3 regions of the Pantoea nemavictus genome follow, and region 3 is predicted to be linked to each of the others. Evidence: predicted binding sites of a transcription regulator. Region 3 holds the regulator's gene; each other region holds the start of a gene.
What was found. Region 3 encodes CRP, which controls carbon source genes, mostly activating them, when cyclic AMP is high. Its sites were predicted from a motif close to ATGTGANNNNNNTCACAT; they were not measured.
Positions count from the first base shown of each region.

Region 1: the regulator CRP is predicted to act here: its motif matches at 6,750-6,767, upstream of WH298_RS03630 (NupC/NupG family nucleoside CNT transporter).
Region 2: the regulator CRP is predicted to act here: its motif matches at 5,334-5,351, upstream of WH298_RS13345 (iron-containing alcohol dehydrogenase).

Region 1 is NZ_JBBGZW010000001.1:780,722-789,000, forward strand. Features, by position in the region: gene WH298_RS03600 (LytR/AlgR family response regulator transcription factor) at 1-646, shown strand, start outside; gene glk (glucokinase) at 679-1,644, opposite strand; gene WH298_RS03610 (alpha-keto acid decarboxylase family protein) at 1,805-3,457, opposite strand; gene mgrA (L-glyceraldehyde 3-phosphate reductase) at 3,671-4,660, shown strand; gene WH298_RS03620 (DUF2502 domain-containing protein) at 4,820-5,176, shown strand; gene WH298_RS03625 (Nramp family divalent metal transporter) at 5,222-6,463, opposite strand; gene WH298_RS03630 (NupC/NupG family nucleoside CNT transporter) at 6,832-8,022, shown strand; gene WH298_RS03635 (LLM class flavin-dependent oxidoreductase) at 8,215-8,279, shown strand, end outside.
Region 2 is NZ_JBBGZW010000001.1:2,930,251-2,938,529, forward strand. Features, by position in the region: gene WH298_RS13325 (MFS transporter) at 1-659, opposite strand, end outside; gene WH298_RS13330 (MFS transporter) at 730-2,049, opposite strand; gene WH298_RS13335 (phosphoglycerate dehydrogenase) at 2,094-3,047, opposite strand; gene WH298_RS13340 (dihydrodipicolinate synthase family protein) at 3,177-4,061, opposite strand; gene WH298_RS13345 (iron-containing alcohol dehydrogenase) at 4,079-5,227, opposite strand; gene dtnK (D-threonate kinase) at 5,413-6,684, shown strand; gene WH298_RS13355 (D-threonate 4-phosphate dehydrogenase) at 6,677-7,657, shown strand; gene WH298_RS13360 (DeoR/GlpR family DNA-binding transcription regulator) at 7,664-8,279, shown strand, end outside.
Region 3 is NZ_JBBGZW010000001.1:1,736,799-1,745,077, reverse strand. Features, by position in the region: gene ppiA (peptidylprolyl isomerase A) at 121-693, shown strand; gene WH298_RS08005 (YhfG family protein) at 792-962, shown strand; gene WH298_RS08000 (putative adenosine monophosphate-protein transferase Fic) at 952-1,545, shown strand; gene WH298_RS07995 (aminodeoxychorismate synthase component II) at 1,587-2,162, shown strand; gene argD (bifunctional acetylornithine/succinyldiaminopimelate transaminase) at 2,250-3,470, shown strand; gene WH298_RS07985 (YccS/YhfK family putative transporter) at 3,467-5,545, opposite strand; gene crp (cAMP-activated global transcriptional regulator CRP) at 5,604-6,236, opposite strand; gene WH298_RS07975 (OsmC family protein) at 6,541-6,945, shown strand; gene WH298_RS07970 (phosphoribulokinase) at 7,043-7,912, opposite strand; gene WH298_RS07965 (YheU family protein) at 7,974-8,192, opposite strand; gene WH298_RS07960 (hydrolase) at 8,195-8,279, opposite strand, start outside.

The DNA of each region.
Region 1 (8,279 bases), 960 kb from region 3:
CGTTGAGGCCTGTTTTGATGATGGGCTGGAGGTGCTGAAATATCTGCAAAACCATCGGGTGGACGTCATTTTTCTCGACATCAACATTCCTTCGCTGGATGGCATGCTGCTGGCCCAAAACATCAATCAATTTGCCCATAAGCCATTGATCGTATTTATTACCGCGTGGAAAGAGCATGCGGTTGAGGCGTTTGAACTGGACGCGTTTGACTACATCCTTAAGCCGTATCATGAATCTCGCATCGTCACCATGTTGCGTAAACTGGAAGCCAGCGCCCAGCAACAATCGCAACCGCAGAACGCGCCTGCCAGCTCACCCCAAACCGTTAATTTGCTGAAAGATGAGCGCATCATCGTCACCGATATCAACGAGATCTACTATGTTGAAGCGCACGAGAAGCTGACGTTTGTCTATACGCGGCGCGAAGCCTATGTGATGTCGATGGTGATCAGTGAGTTTTGCAGCCGCTTGCCGGAACAGCAGTTCTTCCGCTGCCATCGATCTTACTGCGTCAATCTGAGCAAAATTCGTGAAATCGAGCCGTGGTTTAACAATACCTATTTGCTGAAGCTGCGCGATTTGGATGCGCAGGTGCCGGTGAGTCGCAGCAAGGTGAAAGCCTTTCGGCAGTTGATGAGGTTATAAGGCGAACGGCGCAAGCCGCTCGCCTGCAAAGATTACAGCTCGCGGCCCAGCACCTGGCGCAGATGTGCACCGGCACCCAGCAAGCCCGGTTGATCGTGGGTAATCATATACACCGGAATATCCACCAGATAGTCGCGGAAGCGGCCTTTATCTTCAAACGCCGCGCGGAAACCGGAGGCTTTGAAGAAGTCGAGGAAGCGCGGCACGATGCCACCGGCAATGTACACGCCGCCAAAGGTGCCGAGGTTGAGCGCCAGGTTACCGCCAAAGCGACCCATGATGACGCAGAACAGCGACAGCGCACGGCGGCAATCGATGCAGCTGTCTTTCAACGCGCGCTCGGTGACATCTTTTGGCTTGAGGTTTTCTGGCTCACGCTCATCAGATTTGACGATGGCGCGATACAGATTGACTAATCCAGCACCTGACAACACGCGCTCAGCCGAGACGTGACCGATCTCCGCGCGCAGCACCTCGAGAATCTCACCCTCTTCTTCGCTGTTAGGCGCGAAGTCAACGTGTCCGCCTTCGCCCGGCAAGCTAATCCAGCGCTTGTCCACGTGGACTAAGTGGCTAACGCCAAGGCCGGTGCCAGCGCCATAAATCGCAATAGGTTTGCCTTCAACCGGCACTTTGCCGCCAAACTGAATCACTTCCTTTTCGCTCAGCATTGGAATCGCCATGGAAACGGCGGTGAAATCGTTGATGATCTCCAGGCTTTCCAGCGCCAGATTCTGTTTCATCGCTTTAGTGGAAAATGCCCAATCGTGGTTGGTCATCTCCACCCAATCGCCGGTGATCGGACAAGCAATGGCGATACAGGCGTGCTTGATGTCCTGCTTTTGCTCGTCGAGATAGTGGCGAATCACCGCTTCGAGATTGTCGTAGTCTGATGTTGAGAAGGTTTGGGCTTGCGAGATGGCGCCATTTTCCACCTCACACAATGCGAGACGGGCATTGGTACCGCCCACATCGCCGACCAGGGCGTATGTTGTCATTCTTCTGCTGCTCCGCTTGGGTCATAAACAATTGCAGGACACTATAAAAGCCTGCCAATAAAACAACAACGCCCACCTGCACGATGGGCGTAATCCATTCAAAGATGCTGCACAGCCTACCGATCGCCTGCCTCACTGCACAGCGGCAACTATCCGAAATTTAGCGGCTATTACGCTGATGCAGCGCAGCGGTAACCTTACGCAGCAGCGGCGGCAAGTCCTGTTTGTCCATCACCACTTCCACCAGCGACAGGCGACGATTACGCATTAATTGTGCCATTACCGCGTCCAGCTGTACCGTTTCGCTGATGCGCCAACTCTGCGCCGCGCACTGCAGGCTCATCGCCTGCGGCAGCGCAGTCCAGTTCCACTGGGCGATATCATTGTAACGTTGCTCAGCGCCGTGAATCGCGCGCTCAACCGTGTAGCCATCATTATTCAGTAAGAAGATGATCGGCTGCTGCCCATCGCGCTGCATGGAGCCCAGCTCCTGAATCGTAAGCTGAGCGGAGCCATCACCAATAATCAGAATCACGCGGCGATCGGGCTGCGCCGTTTGCGCACCAAAAGTGGCGGGTAAAGTATAGCCAATCGATCCCCACAGCGGTTGTACCAGCAGTTGTGCATCCTGCGGTAAACGCAGCGCTGCGGCACCAAAGGCGGCGGTGCCTTGATCGGCAAGGATAATATCACCCGGCTGCAGGAAGCGCTGCATCGCCTGCCAGAATGCGTGCTGACTGATTACCGCCGCATCGATTTGCTCATTTTCCTCGCACTCTATCTCTGCCGCGAGCTGCCAATGCGCGCAGTGACGCTGGTAAATGGGCAGCAGTGCATCCAGCGCCTGCTCCATGCTCAGCGGAGCGAACACCTCGCCGCCAACCGTCGCCTGAAACGGCTGTAAATCGATGACCCGCGTTTCCGGCAAGTTTTGCGTAAAACCGGCGGTTAAGGTATCGGTGAAACGTACGCCGACGCACAGCGTGACATCGGTATCTTCAATGGCCTGGCGTACGGCATCGCTGCTGCCTTCAGCCGCATAGGTGCCGACATAACCCGGCTGCTGCTCGTTCAGCACCCCTTTTCCCATCAATAACGTGGCGGCAGGAATCGCGCGCAGTTGGCGCAGCGTCTCCAACTGCGGCTGCAATTGCCAGCGCGAGGCGAGGAAATCTGCTAATAGCGCGACTCGCTGCGCCGGTGCCAGCAAGCGTTCTGCCGCGTCGGCAAACGCAGCGGCAATATGATGATGACGGGATTGCGCATCGGATTTAACCGCGGGCATCGCCACTTCTGCGGCGGCCACATCCACGGCCAGCAAGAGATAGCCCGGACGATGTTGCTGCAACGCCTCGTCAATCACCCGATCAATCTCCGCCACCGCATTGTCCGCCGTCAGCACTGCAGAGGCGGCACTCACTTCCTGCGCCATACGCAAAAAGTGGCCAAAATCGCCGTCTCCCAACGAATGATGTACGCAGTCGCCCTGCTGTTGCACTTTGCTCGCCGGCGCGCCCACGATATGAATCACTGGTACATACTCGGCATAACTGCCGGCAATGCCATTAATGGCGCTGAGCTCGCCGACGCCAAAGGTGGTTAGCAGCGCGGCTGCGCCGTTACAGCGCCCGTAACCATCTGCCGCATAGGCGGCATTGAGTTCATTGGCACAACCAACCCAGGCGATTTCCGGATGCGCAATGACGCTGTCGAGAAATTGCAGGTTGTAATCGCCGGGTACGCCGAACAGATGGCGGATGCCGCTTTGGTGTAAACGGTGCAGTAAGTACTCGCCAACATTGAGGGTTTTCATCGACAACTCCTTGTTAAGGGGATGATCAGGAGTATTAGCGATGTGGCTGAATTGGCGAGATTTTCACCGTCGTGAAACGGGGATTTGTGGCAAGCTATCGTTACGACGACAGATAATTCTGTAAGTTGCGATCTTCGGCGCGTTTCGCCTTAGTGTAAACGCATACACTGCTATGCTGATGTCACTTTCTCCCCTTTGAGACAGGAACGCTGCATGACTGCTTTTCCCCATCCCGAACGTTACCAACAAATGCAATATCGTCGTAGTGGCCGTAGCGGCCTGAAGTTACCGGCTATTTCGCTGGGCTTGTGGCACAACTTTGGCGACAGTACGCGCGTGGATAACAGCCGTGAATTGCTACGTCACGCCTTTGATCGCGGCATTACCCATTTCGACCTCGCCAATAACTACGGCCCACCGCCGGGATCGGCAGAATCCAACTTTGGTCGTATCCTGCGCGAGGATTTTCATGGGCTACGCGATGAGTTGGTGATCTCGACAAAAGCCGGTTACACCATGTGGGACGGGCCTTACGGCGATTGGGGTTCACGCAAATATCTGATTTCCAGTCTCGATCAAAGCCTGAAACGCATGGGGCTGGAGTACGTGGATATCTTCTATCATCACCGACCGGATCCCGAAACGCCGCTGGAAGAAACCATGCGCGCGTTGGACCAGGTGGTGCGTCAGGGTAAAGCGCTGTATGCCGCCATCTCCAACTATCCAGCAGAGAAAGCCGCCGAAGCGATTGCGATTCTACGCGATCTCGGCACGCCGTGCCTGATCCATCAGCCGCGTTATTCGATGTTTGAACGCGCGCCAGAGCAGGGTTTGCTGGATGTGCTGGGCGAAAACGGCGTCGGCTGCATCGCCTTCTCTCCGCTGGCAGGTGGCGTGTTAACCGACCGCTATTTGCAGGGCATTCCAGAAGATTCACGCATCGCCAGCGGCAGTAAGTTCCTCAATGAGAACCAGCTGACGCAAGAGAAGATGGAAAAAGTGCGTCAGCTGCAGGCGATTGCCCAACAGCGCGGTCAGAAGCTGGCACAAATGGCGCTGAGCTGGGTGCTGCGCGACGCGCGCGTCACTTCGGTATTAATTGGTGCCAGTAAAACTGCGCAGATTGATGACGCCGTGGAGATGTTGAGCCAGCCAGAGCTAAGCACAGACGAAATTAGCGCCATCCATAATATCTTGGTGTAAACGTTTACCCGCCCGGCATTTGTCGGGCGTTCTTCGCAGCAGAAAATTCTCAATTCAGATTTCCCTCAGCGTTTTCAGACTGATTCTCAAGGCTTACCTGGTCCGATGTGGCAAACTAGCGCAACGGTGGCAGAGATAAGCTACTGAAAAGGAGAAGTTATGAAACGTGCAATTTTGTTTGCCGCCTTGCTGGCAACTTTATCCCCATTAGCCACACACACAGCAGAAGCTAATAGCGCCACCATCAATTTGGGTCCCGGCGTCACGCTGCATCTTGGCGATCGCGATCGTCACGGTAATTACTGGGATGGCGGCCGCTGGCGCGAGCCGCGCTGGTGGAACGATCGCTACCAGTACAATGATAATCGCTGGTGGCGTCATGAAGAGTGGAAACGTCATCGCGCCTATGAACGTGAGCGCGAACGTCGCTGGCATGAACGTGAACGTCGTGAACATCATCGTCACGATCACCGCCATGACGATCGTCGTGGCCACCACGATCATCATCATCACTAAACAAAAAATCCCGCTTGATAGCGGGATTTTTTGTTTATCGCGCGCTTACCAACCGAGCGCTTCGCCGACCAGCAGGTAGAGATTGAGGGCGATCACCAGCACCACAATCAAGCGCCCGGCATTCTGCATCAGACGCGAGTTCACCATCTCATCGCCCATCAATTCACGGTTGCCGGTGAATGACAGCAGCGGAATCAGCGCCAGTGCAATACCAAAACTCAACAGCACTTGGCTCATCACCAGAATACGCGTTGGATCCCAGCCGGCCCAAATCACAATAAAGGACGGCAACATGGTGATGGTACGGCGGAACCACAGCGGGATGTGGAAGCGGATAAAGCCCTGCATAACCACTTGTCCTGCCAGCGTTCCCACCACCGTAGAAGAGAGACCGGCGGCAACCAGGCTTAAACCAAACACAATGGCGGCAGCCTGACCCAGCAGCGGTTGCAGCGTTAAGTAGGCCTGGTCGAGATCGACAATTTTAGAGTGGCCGCTAAAGTGGAACGCCGCCGCTGCGGTGGCCATCATCGCCAGATTGACAAAGCCCGCGATGGTCATCGCAATCGCCACATCCAGCTTTGTCGAGGAGTAGCGCTCAGCTTTGCTGCCTTTATTACCGTGCTGCGTCAGCGCCGAGTGCAGATAAATCACGTGCGGCATAATGGTGGCGCCTAACACGCCGGCAGCCAGGAAAACCGCATCGGAAGTCGGCAGCGAAGGAAGCGCCATGCCAACCACCAGCTCGCTGACGTTCGGCTGGGAGAAAAACAGCTCGACAATATAGGCCGCCGCAACAAACAGCAGCAGGCCGCCAATCACCAGCTCCAGCGGCTTCTGCCCGCGACTTTGCAGCATCAGAATCAGATAGGTTGCGATCCCCGTCAGCACCGCGCCCTGCAGCAGCGAAATACCCAGTAATAGCTTAAAGCCGAGCGCTGCGCCGATAAACTCGGCGAGATCGGTAGCCATGGCGATGATTTCCGCCTGCACCCAATAGAACCATACCGCCGGGCGCGGAAAGCGATCGCGAATGTGCTCCGCTAAGTTTTTGCCGGTGGCAATGCCGAGTTTGGCCGACATCAGCTGAATCAGCATCGCCATCACGTTGGCCCACACCACCACCCATAACAGCTTGTAGCCGTAGGCGGCGCCGGCCTGAATATTGGTAGCAAAATTGCCGGGATCGATATAACCAATCGCCGCGATAAAGGCGGGGCCCAGCAACGCAAGCTTAATCTTTCTGGCTCCGCGAGCGGCGCGCTCAGCGGTGCGGCTTTCTAGCATAGTTTTACCCTGTCTTAATGCTTGTTGACCTGAGCAGCTTAAGAGGTGAACAAGGCAGATGAAATATGGTTATAGTTATCGTATTAATAGATGGTGCTATGAAGTATAGCCATTGCTATACATTTTGGTAAAGGTGGTTCTTGCCAAAACCAGGACAACGGAATTGACTCTACGCTTGGGTCATTTTATAGACAATGTTTTTGTGGATATTTCTTGTGAGAGAATTGTAACGGGGTTGTGAGCGGTCAGACTTATCTGAGAAAAATCGCGATAGCGAATACTTATAATGTGGTTTTGATCTCGTTTTTAAGTAACGCGTTACATAGAATACGCAACAAAATACAACCCTCCTCAAATTTGGAGCCGACATGTCCCATGTTTTGCATTTTATTTTAGCACTGGTGGTGGTAGCCGTGCTGGCCTTGCTGGTCAGTCACGATCGTAAAAGCATTCGCATTCGCTATATCGTCCAACTTTTGGTGATCGAAGTACTGCTGGCGTGGTTCTTCCTCAACTCATCAGTCGGCCTCGGTTTCGTACAGGGTTTCGCCGGCGTCTTTGATCATCTGCTCAAGTATGCGGCCGAAGGGACCAACTTCGTGTTCGGCAACATGAACGAAAAAGGCCTCGCCTTCTTCTTCCTTAATGTTCTGTGCCCGATTGTGTTCATCTCCGCATTAATCGGTATTCTGCAACATTTCCGCATCTTACCGTGGGTGATTCGTGGCATCGGTACCGTGCTGTCAAAAGTTAACGGTATGGGCAAACTGGAATCCTTCAACGCCGTTAGCTCTCTGATTTTGGGACAGTCAGAAAACTTTATCGCCTATAAGGATATCCTCGGCAAGATGTCGCAGCGCCGCATGTACACCATGGCAGCGACCGCAATGTCGACCGTTTCCATGTCGATTGTCGGCGCCTATATGACCATGCTCCAGCCAAAATATGTGGTGGCTGCGCTGGTACTGAATATGTTCAGCACCTTTATTGTGCTGTCGCTGATTAACCCGTACCGCGTTGATAGCGAAGAAGACCTGCAGCTGCAGGATCTGCATAAAGGTCAGAGCTTCTTCGAAATGCTGGGCGAATACATTCTCGCCGGTTTCAAAGTAGCGATTATCGTGGCGGCGATGCTGATTGGTTTTATCGCGCTGATTTCTGGTCTGAACGCCTTGTTCGATTTGATCTTCGGTATCAGTTTCCAGGGCGTGCTGGGTTATGTGTTCTATCCGTTTGCCTGGGTGATGGGCGTTCCTTCACACGAAGCGCTGCAGGTTGGCAGCATCATGGCGACCAAACTGGTGTCCAACGAATTCGTGGCGATGATGGATCTGCAGAAAATCGCCGGTCAGCTTTCGCCACATGCGGAAGGTATTCTGTCTGTATTCCTCGTCTCCTTTGCTAACTTCTCTTCTATCGGAATTGTGGCGGGTGCGATTAAAGGTTTGCACGAAGAGCAGGGTAACGTGGTTTCGCGCTTCGGCCTGAAACTGCTGTACGGCTCAACCCTGGTGAGCGTGCTGTCTGCCGCCATCGCCGGTTTAGTGTTGGCCTTCTGATGGTCTGGGCGAGCTGCGGCTCGCCCTTCTCTTCTTAATTATTTCAATCGGTTCTATCTCGTCGCTCCGCAACTTTCCCCGCGCTATCACCCGCTTCACCGTTAAATGCAAAACCTTTGCACAATATTGAATTTCCGTTCATACCGCCTGCGCCCGTAGTTTTTCTCCATGACGTCACTTCAGGAGAACCGCATGAGCATTCAATTCCTTGGCATGATTGGCCACCGCCTCGCTTCCGAAATCATCCCGGCCAGCGG
Region 2 (8,279 bases), 1.2 Mb from region 3:
TGGTTGGCTTCGATAAATTCCACTTCTTCGCGCGTTACGCTGGAGTGCTCGCGTGGATCGCGATACCACAGATACCACGCCAGCGCCCACACTACCGCTACCACGCCCGAAATCACAAAGGTCATACGCCAGCCGACCAGTGCAATCAGAAAAGAGATGATCGGAATGGCCAGCGTGCCGCCAATTTTGCTGCCGTTATTGAATGTTGCGGCGGCGAAGCTGCGCTCCTGGCGCGGGAACCAGCGCGTAACCGTTGAGGAGCTGGCGGGATAGCTTGGCGCTTCCACGGCACCGAGCACAAAGCGAAAGCCAACCAGCGCCGCAATTGAACTGGCAAGTCCGCATGCGGCAGTGGCTAATCCCCATCCAAGGCTACTCAGCGCAAAGGTAATGCGCGGACCGAGTTTATCCACCAGCCAGCCTCCTGGCAGTTGAAACAGCACATAGCTCCAGAAGAAGGCGGAGAGCAACAAGCCGCTGTCGGTAGGCGAAAAGTTCAGCTCCTGGCTCATAAACGGCATCGCTACGCTCATTGCAGCGCGATCGATATAGTTGATGGCAATGCCGACGGACAGCACCGTAAGAATGACGAAACGAAATTTCCCTTTCGCTTTACTTGCCGAAATTGCAGCAGGTGATCCATTGGAATGTAGCGACATCATCGCCTCCAATTATTTTTATTTTCAGTAGGGGAAAATCCGCATCAGAACGATGCGGCGGGTTAGGCGCTTACGCGCCGCTTGCCACAGAATGGGAGTGCGTCACCTGTTCCTCATCCACGATAGGTTCAACTTTACCCATCAGGAACAGATAGTTAAGGATACCAATCACCACCAGCACCGCCGAGAACACCAGTGCCCAGGTGAAGTGGCCGGTTGCACCGACGATGGCGCCGGTAATAATCGGGCCAACGGCACCGCCCATGTTGGAGACGGTGTTTTGCAACCCGGCGACAATCGATACGCTGTTTTGCGGCGCAACATCGCCCGGCAGCGCCCATACCTGTGAGGCCGCAACGGTGGTGCCCGATTTTGCGATACACAGCAGCAGCACGGTCATGAACACTGAGTCGGTAAACGGCGCAAAGCCGATGCACAGCGCCATCAACAGGCCAATGGTGAGGAACAGTTTGCGCGTGGCGGTCAGCGACAGCACTTTATTATGCACCATGCGATCCGATGCCCAACCGGCCAGCACTTCAATCACCATGCCGCAAATCAGCGGCAGCGCAGCCACCATCCCCATTTTAAGGAAATCCATGCCTTTATCTTTCACCAGATACGTCGGCAGCCAGGTGATAAAGAAGTAGGAGGTGTAGTTGATGGTGAAGAAACCAATGCACATCGCCCAGATATTGCGATAGCGCAGCAGCTTGTACCACTTCATCGGACGCACGCTTTTATCGCCATGCTTCTGCGCCTGGCCGTCACGGATAAAGCGCACTTCCTCTTTGCTGATCGACTGATGATCTTCCGGGTTTTCGGCGTAGATAAAGTACCAGGCGATAACCCAGAACAACCCTAATGCACCAATGGCGAGGAAGGTTAGACGCCAGTCGAACATGGCGATCATAAACACAATCAGCGGCATCGCCACCGCCCCCCCAAACTTCGAGGCGCTGTCGAACAGGCCCGACACCGTGGCGCGTTCGCGGTCCGGGAACCAACGCGCGGTGATGCCGGCGTTGCTCGGATAGGCAGCCGCTTCACCCACGCCTAGCGCTAAACGCAGCGCCAGCAGCGATTTAAAGCCGGTCGCCAGACCCATCGCCATGGTGGCGATTGACCACCAGCCGACGGCAATTCCCAGGCCTTTTTTCTGGCCGAAGCGATCGGCAAACCAGCCCGCCGGTATCTGCAGCAGCGCGTAAGACCAGAAGAATGCGGCCATGATAAAGCCCATCATTTCTGGATTGATATCGAGCTCTTTGATCAGATGCGGTGCCGCCGCCGAGAGAACGGTGCGGTCAATGTAGTTAATGGCGATGGCCAGCCACATCAGGCCAGCGATCCACCAACGGATACGACTCGAGCGTGCAGAGTTAGTCATAATAATTATCCACTCGAAAAAGGGTTACAGGGAAAGGCGGCGAATTATTCCAGCCCATTCATCACGTTAAGCGGGCGTTCACCCTGGCAAATGCACTGCACGATTTGCGTCACGCAACGTTCGCCTATCGCGCTGATGGCACCGTCGGTATAACCGGCGAGGTGCGCGGTGGGGATGAAGTTGCTGAGCGTGAACAGCGGATGCTCCGTCAGCGGTTCTTGCACGAACACGTCAGCCGCAGCTCCGGCAATCACGTTATCCAGCAGCGCCTGATAGAGATCCTGCTCATTCACCACACCGCCGCGTGAGGCATTAATCAGGAAGGCACTCTTCTTCATGCGTTTCAGCCGGGCGGCATCAAACAGGTGGTGGGTTTTGTCGGTCAGCGGCATATGCAGGGTGATGAAATCGCTGGTTTCCGTCAGCTGATCCAGCGTGACGAATTCGATGCCGTGCTCGGCAGCAAATGTCTCATCTGGATAAAAATCGAAGGCAATCACCCGCATGTTGAAGCCTTTAGCGCGCAGCGCGACCTGCTTGCCGATATTGCCCAGCCCAATAATGCCCAGCGTTTTGCCGTAGACATCGGTGGCAAAAATGCGCGGCCAGTGTCCGGCGCGCGTTTCAATCGCCGCCTGAGTTACCTGGCGCGCGCAATTCAATATCAGCGCGAAGGCGAAATCGGCCACCGCATGTTTGTTGGCGTCCGGCACGTTAGTGACGTAAATACCGCGTGCGCACGTGGCATCCAGATTGATATTGTCGACGCCCACGCCGTGCTTACAGACGATTTTCAGCTGTGGCGCCAGCGCCAGCAGCGCCTCGTTGACGTCGGTAAAGGCGACGATCAGCGCGACCGTATCAGCCAGATGCGGCTCAAGCGCGCTTAGCGGCGCATCGGCGGGCAGGGTGATCAGCTCAAAACCCTGTTGTTGTAGGGTTTCAATGGGCGTCGCCTCATATTTAGCAAACGACGGTGAGGTGCAGATGACTTTCATAAATCTTCCCGATGTTGAAAATACAGCTAAGAGCCGGTGCCGCGATTAACACGGTGCGCATAAATGCGCACCCTACAAAACGCGTAGGGTCGCCATTTATGGTGACCTGGCAGGCCGCTCACCCGGTGATTACTGCAAATATTGATTCACGATCTGACGAATTTTCTGCTCTTCGTCGGCAGAGAAACTCACCGCATAGCGGCTGTCGCCCACGTCAAAGCCGAGCAGCGACACCGCTTTTTTTACTGCAGCAGGCGAGAAGCCGACGCTATACAGATCGGTGCGCAAGCCGGTGACATTTTCCTGCGCCAGACGAGAACCTTCGATATCGCCAGCGTGGAAGCGTGCCCAAATGGCGTTGATCTCTTTGGGGGCGACGTTGGCGAGCCCTGAAATACAGGCCGAGCAGCCGTCGACGAAGCCCTGATGAATCAGCGAATCCGGGCCATTCAGTACATCGAAGCTATCGATGCCTGCTGCCGCCTGCAGAAAACCGCTCAGGCTTTCATAGCTGCCAGCGCTATCTTTGATGCCGATGATGTTCGGATGCGCAGCCAGCGTGCGCACGGTCTCCGGCTGCAGCGTGTTGCCCGTGCGCGCCGGGATGTTATAGAGGAACAGCGGCACATCGATGGCGTCAGCTACCGCGCGATAGTGGGCGATCAGCTCTTCCTGTTTCAGCGGCACGAAGTAGGGCGTAATCACCGAAACCGCATCCACGCCCAGCTTCGCCACTTGCTTGCCGAGACGAATGGTTTCACGCGTCGAGATTTCGCCAATGTGCGCCACTACCGGCGCGGTGCCGTTAACTTCATCGACGCAAGTCTGTGTCACCGCCAGCTTCTCCTGCTCGTTCAGCACGAAGAATTCACCGTTGGTGCCGCCGCAGAAAATACCGTTGCCAGCACTTAACTGGCGTTTGACCTGCTCGCGCTGGGCGACGGGATTAAAGGCACCGTCGCGTTCGAAGGTGGTAACGATGGCGGTTAACACGCCCTGAATTTTCTTACTCATGTTGTCCTCGATAATGCTTAGTGGCTCAAAGCGGGAAACAGCGTCAGGTAGACGTTGCGTACGTCATCTGCGCCCACTTTCATCGGTACATTCTTCATCAGACGCTGCACGTCGAGTGCGGCTTCAACCAGATACGGCAGGTGATCCGGGCCGATACCCAGCTCTTCCAGACTGGCGGGCAGCTTTAGGCGTTTTACCAGCGCGGCGAAGTACTCAACCAGCGCGTGAGATTTGGCTTCTTCATCCAGTGACGTATCGGCATCGGGCAGCAGATCGTAAGCCTGAGCGAATTTGCTCACCGCCGCTGGACGCACAAAGCGCATGCACGGCGCGAGCAGAATGGCGTTAGCCACACCGTGCGGCAGATGATATTTACCGCCCAACGGATAGGACATGGCGTGAACCAGATGGGTACCGGCATGCGCAATCGACGCACCGCCATAATAAGATGCCCACAGCATATTCAGGCGCGCTTCAAGGTTATCCGGCTCAGCGAGAGTGGTTTCGAGGCTGGCAAACAGCTTTTTCATGCCGATCAGCGCATAGTTATCGCTTACCGGATTCGCCACGGTAGCGGTAAAGCATTCGATCAGATGGCACAGCGCATCGATACCGGTAGAAGAGGCGATATGCGGTGGCATGCTGGTGGTGAGCTCCGGTATCAGCGCGACATAATCCGGCAGCATCACCGGCGTGATTATGCCGACTTTGGTCTCTTTCTCCGGGATCGCCAGAATGGCGTTCGGCGTGGCTTCCGAGCCGGTGCCCGCCGTGGTGGGAATCAGCAGCGAAGGGGTGCGCGTCTGCGGTTTTTCACCGGCCAGCAGCGCATCCAGCGTTGGCGCGTCCGCGACGCACAGAATAGAGAGCAGCTTAGCGACATCCAGTACGCTGCCACCGCCGACGCCAATCACCAGATCGACATCGGTGGCCGGTAGCGCAGCGACAATGGCCGCCACATCGTGCTGGCTTGGCTCTGGCGGCACCGAATTGACGATGCTCAGGCTAGCCAATTGTTGCTGCAGCTGGGCGATCAGCCTCTGAACCGCCGGAATGCCTTCGATATTCTTATCGGTCACCAGCAGGGCTCTCTTCTTACCTCGTAGTAGATAGCTGAGGTCATTGAGCGCCTGAAAGCCACTTATCACGGTGCTGTTGATATTCATTACATACCCTTATCGCGTTTTTTGTGCTGAATGATTAATTTTGCTCAAACAGCGCGAGGTCCATCATTTCAGTGCCTAATTTTATAGGACAAATTGATTTCAATTAATTTGATCTTGCTCACATATAATCAATCATGATTGAATATAATCATTGCAGCACGGCAGTAGCCGTTAAAGGAGAGAAAATGACTTCACAGCCATGGAAAACGCCCGTCTTAGTGATTGCCGATGATTTTACCGGTGCTAATGATGCGGGCAGCGGGCTGGCACGCGCCGGAGCGCGCGTGCATGTGCTGTTTGACAGCAGCACACCCCATCCAGCTGGCAGCGCTGATGTGCTGGTGATCAGCACCGATAGCCGCGCGGTAAACGCGCAAGAAGCGGCGCGTCGCACCCTTGCTGCGCTGGAGCAGCATCAGGCGATGGCCAACGATGGCTGGCTGTTTAAGAAGATCGATTCCACGCTGCGCGGCAATCCCGGTGCGGAAATCAGCGTGGCGCTGCAGGCCAGCGGCAAAAAATTAGCATTGGTAGTGCCGGCGGTGCCGAAACTGGGGCGTACCACGCGCAACGGTGAAGTCTGGATCGATCAGCAGCGTTTGATTGATACCGAATTCGCCAGCGATCCCAAAACCCCGGTTACCAGCAGCCATGTGCTGACGTGCCTGCAAATGCAGAGCATCTTGCCCGGCGAGACCCTCGACCTCGCCACGGTACGCGGCGCACAACTGGCCCAGGTACTGGCGCACAAACAGGGGTTGCTGGTGGTGGATATCGAGCAGGACGCCGACCTTGCCTTATTAATGGCGGCGGCGGCCGCGCTAGATGAGCGGCCACTATTGGCCGGAGCCTCAGGCCTGAGCGATGCGCTGGGCGAACTGCTGGCTGCCCGTCGGCCGCGTCCGGTGCTGGCGGTGGTGGGTTCGATGAGCGCAATGGCGCAGCAGCAAATTGCGCGCCTTGCCAGCCAGCGCGACATCCGCATTATCGACATTGATATCCGCCAGCTGTTTGCCCAGCCTGCCTGGCCGCAAGCCGCCGTATGGCAACAGGCGATGCTGCAGGCGCTGCACGATGGCGCGCATTGCGTGCTGCGCACCACGCAGCATGTCGATCAGCGTCACGACATTGAGCAACTCTGCCAGCAGCATCAGGTTTCGCGGCAGGCATTAGGCGAACGCATCTGCCAGTTTCTCGCGCAGTTAACCAGCACCGTTTGTCGTCAGGTGCAGCCTGCGGGGCTTTATCTCTCCGGCGGAGATGTGGCGATTGCCGTGGCGCAGGCATTAGGTGCCAGCGGTTTCCAGATTCAGGGCCTGGTGGCGGGCTGTGTGCCGCACGGGGTTTTGCTTAACAGTGAATTACACCTGCCGGTGATGACCAAAGCAGGTGGCTTTGGTGACGAAAACACCCTGGTAGAAGCCATTCGTTTTATTGAGGAGAAGTTGAGTGAATAAAATTATTGCGATTACCATGGGCGATCCGGCGGGCATTGGCCCGGAGATCATCATTAAAGCGCTGGCAGAAGGTGATTTAGCGGGCGTGCCGGCCGTTGTAGTCGGCTGCGCGAACACGCTGCGCCGGGTGATGGGGTTAAATGTGACGCCGCAGGCTGAGCTGCGCGTGCTTGACCAGGTTAACGATGCGCACTTCGCGCCGGGCATTATTAATGTGATTGATGAACCGCTGGCGGATGCGGATGCGCTAAAACCGGGCGTGGTGCAGAAAGAGGCGGGCGATCTGGCGTGGCGCTGTGTTAAGCGCGCCACCGAATTGGCACTGGCCGGAGAAGTTCACGCCATAGCGACCGCGCCGCTGAATAAAGAAGCGCTACACTCGGCAGGTCACCTGTATCCTGGCCACACTGAACTGCTGGCACAGCTCACCAATACTAAAAACTACGCCATGGTGCTCTACACCGATAAGCTGAAAGTGATTCACGTCACGACGCATATCGCGTTGCGTAAGTTCCTCGACACCTTAAACGGTGAACGCATTCAGACGGTGATCGGCATGGCCGACAGCTTCCTGCGCCGCGTCGGGTTCGATAAGCCGCGCATCGCGGTGGCGGGAGTTAACCCTCATGCCGGTGAAAACGGTCTGTTCGGCGATGAGGAGATCACTATCGTCGCGCCTGCGATTAACGTGATGAAACAGCAGGGCATTGATGTGCATGGCCCATGCCCGCCCGATACCGTGTTCCTGCAGTGTCAGGAAGGGCAGTACGATATGGTGGTCGCGATGTACCACGATCAAGGACATATCCCACTGAAGTTATTGGGTTTCTATGATGGCGTGAATATTACTGCGGGCTTGCCCTTTATCCGCACATCGGCGGACCACGGCACCGCATTTGATATCGCCTGGACAGGTAAAGCGAACTCTGCGAGCATGGCAATCTCCATTAAACTCGCGATGCAGCTTGCATAGGGAAATATGAAGGGACAAAGCCGTCTCGACCAGATTATGGACTATCTGAAGAGTCATAATCTGGTCACCGTTGAACAACTGGTGAGCGCTATTTCCGCCTCGCCAGCGACCATCCGCCGCGATCTGATTAAGCTGGACAAGGAGGGCGTCATTAGCCGCAGCCACGGCGGCGTCACGCTAAATCGCTTTATCCCCAACCAGCCCACTACGCTGGAGAAGATGCAGCGTAATCTGGCGGAAAAACAGGCCATTGCCCAGTTTGCCGCCCGTTATGTGCAGTCGGGTGATGCGGTGGTATTGGATGCCGGCACCACCATGCTGGAGCTGGCGCGCCAGCTAACGCATCTCAAGCTGCGCGTTATCACCGCCGATCTGCATATCGCGCTGTTTTTATCCGAGTTTAAGCAGATCGAAACCACCATTATTGGCGGACGCATCGATGATTCCAGCCAGTCGTGTATTGGTGAGCACGGGCGTCGCCTGTTGCGCAGCATCAATCCGGATATCGCTTTTGTCAGCTGTAACTCGTGGAGTATCGAACGCGGCATTACCACGCCAACCGAAGATAAAGCCGGATTGAAGATGGACTTGCTGGCCAATGCGCGCCGCCGGGTGCTGCTGG
Region 3 (8,279 bases):
GGCAAAAGTATGACAATCGCAACATCCACGTAAATATCGGTAAAACGCTGGCTCTTGGATCACATGCTCTTTACAATCAATCTCGTTTTTGAGCTAGCTCTCCATGGTAAGGAATCTTTCATGCTTAAACGTACTTTAACAGCGGCTGTTGCCCTGTTAGCGCTCTCTTCTGTATCTTCTGCCGCTCTGGCAGCCAAAGGGGATACTCATGTGCTGCTCACCACGTCTGCGGGCAATATTGAACTCGAACTGAACAACCAGAAAGCCCCGGTTTCGGTGAAAAACTTCGTCGATTACGTCAACAATGGTTTCTACAACAACACCATTTTCCACCGCGTTATTCCTGGCTTTATGATTCAGGGCGGCGGATTCACGACGGATATGCAGCAGAAGCAAACTGTTGCGCCAATCAAAAACGAAGCCGACAACGGCTTGCGTAATCTGCGCGGCACCATTTCAATGGCGCGTACCGCAGATAAAGATAGCGCCACCAGCCAATTCTTCCTCAACGTGGCAGATAACGCGTTCCTCGATCACGGTCAGCGTGATTTTGGTTATGCGGTGTTTGGTAAAGTTGTGAAAGGCCAGGATGTGGTCGATAAGATAGCTCAGGTGCCGACCAAAGATGTGGGCCCGTACCAAAATGTGCCGTCAAAACCGATTGTTATCCTCTCCGCCAAAGTCCTGCCTTAATCGCGTAACGCGCCATATTCCCCTGGCGCGTCATTTCATCTCCGGCAAAGCAAAAAATTGCTGCTTATACTTAGGGCTCATTGCTTGCCGGAGGCGCTATGACCAGCAAACTCACCGAGAAACAGAAAGCCACGTTGTGGCAGCAGCGCCGTGCTGCGAGCTATCAAGCCAGCTGTCGCCTGGCCGGTTACACGTCGAGTGAACCTTTAATCGATGCAGAACACGCCGAAGAACGACTGGCGTCGCTGAGGAGACAATATGGCGGATAACAGCTTAGCGGTGCGCGATCCCTACCTGTGGCATAACGACAGCGTGCTGAAGAATCGCCTCGACATTCACGACGAAGTGCAGCTGCGTAAAGCCGAACTGGCCTTCAGCAGCGCGCGTCTGGCGACGTTAGAACTGGGGCCGCGCAGCATCGGCTTGCCGCGGTTGTGCCATATTCATCGCACGCTGTTTCAGGATCTCTACAGCTGGGCGGGAGAGCTGCGCACTATCGATATCTGGCGTGATGAAACGCCCTATTGCCACTGCGAATACATCGAGAAAGAGGGCAATACGCTGATGCAGGCGCTGGAAGAGGAGCGCGGTTTAGCCGACCTGCCAGCGGAAACGTTCAGGGCGCGCATCGCTCATTACTACTGTGAGATTTTCGTCCTGCATCCATTCCGCGCTGGCAACGGACGCGCGCAGCGCATCTTCTTCGAGCAGCTGGCGTTGCACGCCGGTTATCAGCTGTCGTGGGAAACACTCGAACGCGAGGAGTGGCGCGCCGCGATCTCGGCTGGCGTCGCGGGCGATCTGGATCCGCTTACTGCCCAGTTTGCGAAAGTGGTGAGCCCGGTCAGCTAAAATGGGTAGAATAGCGCCGCTTTTACTGGCCGGAGGGCGCTATGCTGCTGCTAATCGATAACTACGACTCCTTCACCTGGAATCTTTACCAATACTTCTGCGAACTCGGCGCGGATGTGCGCGTGGTGCGCAACGATGCCATTACGCTGCAAGAGATTGAAGCGTTGCCGCTAACGCATCTGGTGATTTCGCCAGGCCCGTGCACGCCAGATCAATCCGGCATCTCGCTTGCCGCCATTCGCCACTTTGCCGGGCGCGTACCGATTCTCGGCGTTTGCCTTGGGCATCAGGCGATCGCCCAAGCGTACGGTGCGCAGGTGGTACGTGCGCGGCAGGTGATGCACGGTAAAACCTCGCGCATACAACACAGCAATCAAGGTGTGTTCCGCAACCTGAATAACCCGCTTACCGTAACGCGCTATCATTCGCTGATTGTGGCGCGTGATACGCTGCCCGCTGAGTTTGAAATCACCGCGTGGAGCCTGCGCGACGGCGAGCCGGATGAGATTATGGGCTTCCGCCATCGCACCTTGCCGCTGGAAGGCGTGCAGTTCCATCCGGAAAGCATCCTCAGTGAACAAGGCCACCAACTGCTGGCTAATTTCCTCAGCGCGTAACTTATGTTTGCCTTCGTATGATTTTTTATGCATATTTTGTGATTATATTTTCACATTAGCTCAACATATAACCCGATGAGGTCATCAATGGCAGCGGAAAAACTAGCGGTAACCCGGGAAACGTTCGATAACGTTATTTTGCCTGTTTATGCACCTGCGCAGTTTGTGCCGGTTAAGGGCAAAGGCAGCCGAGTGTGGGATCAGCAGGGCAAAGAGTATATCGATTTCTCAGGCGGTATCGCGGTAACTGCATTGGGCCATTGTCATCCGGCGCTGGTGGAGACGCTGAAAACCCAGGGCGAAACACTGTGGCATACCAGCAATGTGTTCACTAACGAACCGGCGCTGCGTCTGGCCAGCAAACTTATTGCTGCCACTTTTGCCGACCGCGTGTTTTTTGGTAACTCCGGCGCAGAAGCCAACGAAGCAGCCTTCAAGCTGGCACGTTATTACGCCTGTAAAAAACACAGCCCGTTTAAGAGCAAAATCATCGCCTTCCATAACGCCTTCCACGGTCGCACGCTGTTCACGGTCTCGGTTGGCGGGCAGCCGAAATATTCCGATGGCTTTGGGCCAAAACCGGCGGATATCGTGCATGTGCCCTTCAACGATCTCGACGCAGTAAAGGCGGTGATTGACGATCACACCTGCGCCATCGTGGTGGAGCCGATTCAGGGCGAAGGCGGCGTGGTGCCCGCTACGCAGGCGTTTATGCAGGGTTTACGCGCATTGTGCGATGAACATAACGCGCTGCTGGTGCTGGATGAAGTGCAGAGCGGCATGGGCCGCAGTGGCAAACTGTTTAGCTACGAGCATTACGGCATCAAGCCCGATATTCTCACCAGCGCAAAAGCGCTGGGCGGCGGATTCCCGGTGAGCGCGATGTTAACCACCAACGACATTGCATCGGTGATGGCGCCGGGCGTACATGGCACCACCTACGGCGGCAATCCGCTGGCCTGTGCGATTGCTGAAACCGCGCTGGATATCATCAACACACCGGAAGTACTGGAGGGTGTGGAAGCGCGCCGTCAGCAATTTGTTGAAGCGCTGCAAGCCATCGACAGCAAATTCGATATTTTCAGCGAGATTCGCGGCAAAGGCCTGCTGATAGGTGCCGCGCTGAAGCCGCAATTCGCCAGCAAAGCACGCGACATCCTCAATGCTTCTGCAGAGGAAGGGCTGATGATTCTCACCGCCGGCACCGATGTGATTCGTTTTGTGCCGTCGCTGGTGATTGAGCCAACCGATATTGCCGAAGGCATGACGCGTTTCGCGACGGCGATTGAAAAGGTGCTGGCCGCTTAATCTGCTTTCGGACGTAACACCTTGAGCCAGCGGCCATGATGCGGTCGCTGGCTCCACGCCAGTGAAGAGATGGTGTGCATGACGTTAAGGTGCTGCAAAATCCGCTTCACATGCTGTTCGACAATCGTAACCGGCCCTTCGTTAAGATTCTCCGGCGCTTCCAGAATATTGCTGTCGTTGCCCGGCCCGTCATACGCCAGCCGCTGCTGGCAACGCTGCAGCGCAATTTCACAAGATTGCAGATAACGTTCCGCCAGCTTCGCCGTCAACATGGTGTGCTCGCGCGCCAGAATCGTCATGGCGTTAATGTGCTCAACGATAAACTGGCTGTGCGTCACCCACATGCGCATATCTTGCAGATATTTCAGGTTAAAGCCCGGCTCGCTCGACGCCTGGTTCAATGAGTTGAACAGCGCGTTGTGTGCCTGGTTAACCTTGATACGCTGATACGCCAGCTTCTCGGGCGACTGCTCCGGGCCAAGCAGTAGCTGCAGCGCTTCCTGATATGCTTCCAGCGCATCGTGCGCATTCTTGCGCAGCAGTCCGCTTTGCCACTGCGGCCACAGCCAAATCATGCCGGCGAAAGCAATCAGGCAGCCCATCAAGGTATCCATCATGCGCGGCAACAAGAACTGCGCGCCGTTGAGCGACAGCAGCTGCAGCGAATACACCGCAGTGACGGTGAAGCCAATCATCGACCAGCCATAATATTTCCGCGTGATCAGATAGCTCGCCAGCGTGATGCCCAGCATAAACAGCAAGGTGATTGATTCTGGCACCGCCAGCTGCAGCGAGGCCGCGGCAATCAATAAACCGGCAAAGGTGCCCAGCGCACGGTGCTGAATACGCACGCGCGTGGCGCTATAGCCGTTCTGGCTGACGAACATAATCGTCATCAATATCCAGTACGGTTTAGGGATATTAAAGAACAGTGCCAGCGAGCTGCCAAACATCAGCATCACGGCGAAGCGGGCCGCAGTGCGTAAGGCGGTGGATTTGAACGACAGATAACTGCGCAGTGCTGGCAACAGCGGCAAACGACGTTGACGATCGGCCATCAGGTCGCGCGTGTAGAGCGGTTTCTGCGTGCGCAATACGCGGGCGATGCGGCTGAAGTGGTAGAGGCAGAAATTGCCGACCGGATTATCCGGATGCTGGCGGGCAATTTTCTCTAGCGCGCCGAGCTGTTTCTCCATATGAAAGCGATCCGGCAGCTGATGATAGAGAATGGCATCGGCCAGCACGCGTAACCGTGCGGAGATAATTTTGGCGTTCCAGCGGATCACCGCTTCAGCGTGACTCTCCTCCACCAGCTTCTGCACCTCTTCAGGCTGATGCAGGCTGACCGAGATGTGTTCCTGTAAATCCAGCGCCACCTGGAAGGCGCGCGTCAGGCGCTTGTGGCTGTTATCGCGGCTGGCCGACAGCATATGCATTTGCTGGTAGCAGGTGGTAATGAGATCGACCGCCTTTTGCTGACGTGCCAGCAGCGGTGGCAGCGCTTTTTCCGGATCGGTTAGCTGCGTCAATAAGGTGTACTTGGCATCGCAATAATCGGCCAGTTCGCGGAACAGCAGGCTGAGTGATTCGCGCATCGGCTGCTCTTTCCACAGCCAGAACCAGAACCAGTTGAATAAGCCGTACCACAGCGTGCCGCCAATATAGAGCAGCGGCGGCACCCATATCGGCATGCGCCTAACCAGGCTGAGCGTAAAGATGGCGGCGATTAAAGTGGCGGGCAGCAGGCGTGCATGCAGCGGGCCGATTTCGCCGGTTACGCCGATCAGCAGCGGCAGCGCCAGCAGGATCAGCGGCAGCGGAATCTGGTAAGCGGTCAAAATTTGCATCAGGAAACTGCCGGTGGCAAACAGCGAACCACCGACAATCAGGCGTTTGAAGAAGCGTTTATGCGGCGTATCCAGACCCGCCATATTGCAGCAGGCAGGCACTAACGAGAACAGCAGACCTTTTTGCAGATCGCCAAACAGCCAACCGAGAGCCACAGGCAGGCACAGCACCAGCGTTTGCCGCAGCGCATAGTTGACTTCAGGATGATAGATGATTCGGCGCCACATCAGCTCATCGCAAATAGAAACGGCGCGATGTTGCCATCACGCCGTGGGTGAGAAGAAATTAGCGGGTGCCGTAAACGACGATGGTTTTACCGTGTGCGGAGATCAGATTCTGATCTTCCAGCATTTTCAGGATACGGCCCACAGTTTCGCGTGAGCAGCCCACGATCTGACCAATCTCCTGACGGGTGATTTTGATTTGCATGCCGTCTGGGTGAGTCATCGCATCTGGCTGTTTAGCCAGATTAAGCAGCGTTTGCGCAATACGTCCTGTCACATCAAGGAAAGCGAGGTTGCCCACTTTCTCCGATGTCACTTGCAGACGACGCGCCATTTGCGACGAAAGTCGCATTAAAATATCCGGGTTTACCTGAATCAGCTGACGGAATTTTTTGTAGGAAATTTCAGCCACTTCGCAGGCAGACTTCGCACGCACCCAGGCACTACGTTCCTGGCCTTCTTCGAAAAGACCGAGTTCGCCGATGAAATCTCCCTGATTGAGGTAGGAGAGAATCATCTCTTTGCCTTCTTCATCTTTAATCAGTACCGCTACGGAACCTTTAACGATGTAGTACAGCGTTTCCGCTTTCTCACCCTGATGGATGAGCGTGCTTTTGGATGGATATTTGTGAATATGGCAATGGGACAGGAACCATTCGAGTGTAGGGTCTGTTTGCGGTTTGCCGAGAACCATTCGCTATTATCCTCTGTTGTAATCGTGCCCAAAATACAGGGGGCATTTTTTCCCTGTCAGGCGGTTTAATCGTCGAGCGTTTCCAGTAATGGAAAAATTATTCCGGGTCATTCTTAAGCTACGCTTTTGATTCTTCCCGCCTTCGTCTGTAACGACGAAAATATTTTCAGCACTGTTTGTAGCACAGCTTTTGCGAGCTGTCTTGTGTTGTCTCGCTTCAGCAAACGGGGGAATAGTCTGGATTGCTGTTTATCAGGTGAAAGCGTAATCTGGCGGCAAAACCGCCGCTTCAGGAGAAAGAATCATGCAGGCACGAGTGAAATGGGTGGAAGGTCTTACCTTTCTCGGAGAATCCTCATCCGGTCATCAGGTATTAATGGACGGTAATTCCGGTGATAAAGCGCCAAGTCCTATGGAGATGGTGCTCATGGCCGCCGGTGGTTGTAGCGCCATTGATGTGGTGTCGATTCTGCAAAAAGGGCGCAGCGATGTCGCCGATTGCGAAGTCAAACTGACGTCAGAACGCCGCGAAGAAGCTCCACGCATTTTTACCCATATCAACCTGCATTTTATCGTCAGCGGCAAAGCGTTGAGCGATAAAGCCGTAGCGCGCGCGGTTGATCTCTCTGCGGAAAAATACTGTTCTGTGGCGATTATGCTGGGCAAGGGCGTGGAAATCACCCACAGCTATGAAGTGATCGAGCTTTAATGCTTCCAGGTGCGCATCAATGCGCACCCTACGAAATCATCGCGTTTTTTGTAGAGTCGCCATTCATGGCGACCGGTTCCATACCGGCGAGTAACCCTCACTCAATCCGTTTTCCTTCAATTAGTCGCTGAACCAGCGGTAGCATTATCAGTTCCATCGCCAATCCCATTTTGCCGCCCGGCACCACCAGCGTATTAATGTGGGAAATAAACGATCCCTGAATCATCGCCAGCAAATAGGGGAAGGCGATACCTTCCAGCCCGCGGAAGTGAATCACTACGAAGCTTTCATCGAGTGATGGAATTTCACGTGCGGCAAACGGGTTTGAGGTGTCAACGGTTGGCACGCGCTGAAAGTTGATGTGCGTGCGTGAAAACTGTGGCGTGATGAAGTTGATGTAATCCTCCATCGAACGCACCACCGAATCCATCACCGCCTCACGTGAATGGCCGCGCTCGCCGGTGTCGCGCACCAGCTTCTGAATCCACTCAAGGTTAACAATCGGCACCACGCCCACCAGCAGATCAACATGCTCCGCCACATTCTGCTGCTGTGTGACCACGCCGCCGTGTAAGCCTTCATAGAACAGCACATCGGTGTTTTCCGGCAGCGGTTGCCACGGCGTGAAGGTGCCGGGCACCTGATTCCACGGCACGGCTTCATCGTAGGTGTGCAGATATTTCCGCGATTCGCCCAGGCCGGTTTGGCCATAATGCTTGAACGTTTGCTCCAGTAAGCCAAAGTCGTTGGCTTCCGGGCCGAAATAGCTGATGTGGCGGCCGAGATCGCGCGCTTTGCGGATCGCCATGTCCATTTCCGGACGCGTGAAGCGATGGAAACTGTCGCCCTCTAATTCCGCCGCATGCAGATTAAGCTGCTGGAAAATCTTGCGGAAGGCGAGGCTGGTGGTGGTGGTTCCGGCACCGCTGGAACCGGTGACGGCAATAATTGGATGCCTGGCTGACATAACAGAGCTCCCTGTGAGGTCCGGCGATGAGCATTGTTACCACGAATTGCGCTTGGGTGCATCAGCCGCGGAATTCACCCTTCGGCATGATATTGATGGATTCATGCAGTTCTGACCACACTAACACGACGTCGCCGCGCTCCAGCTGACGCCGCACATCGGCAACTTTTTGCAGCAAACTGCGCTCCTGCTCGCCGTAATCGGTGCCTTCGCGTAACACAAAGGTTTCAATCAGATTTTCCAGCGTGTCCGCTTCGAGTTCTTGCCAGGGAATAATCACAATTACACATCCAGATACGTTGAGAGCCAATCGGGTACGCGCTGTTCCAGCCACATTTTTGGTTTAAGCAAGCTGCCGCCGACGAAG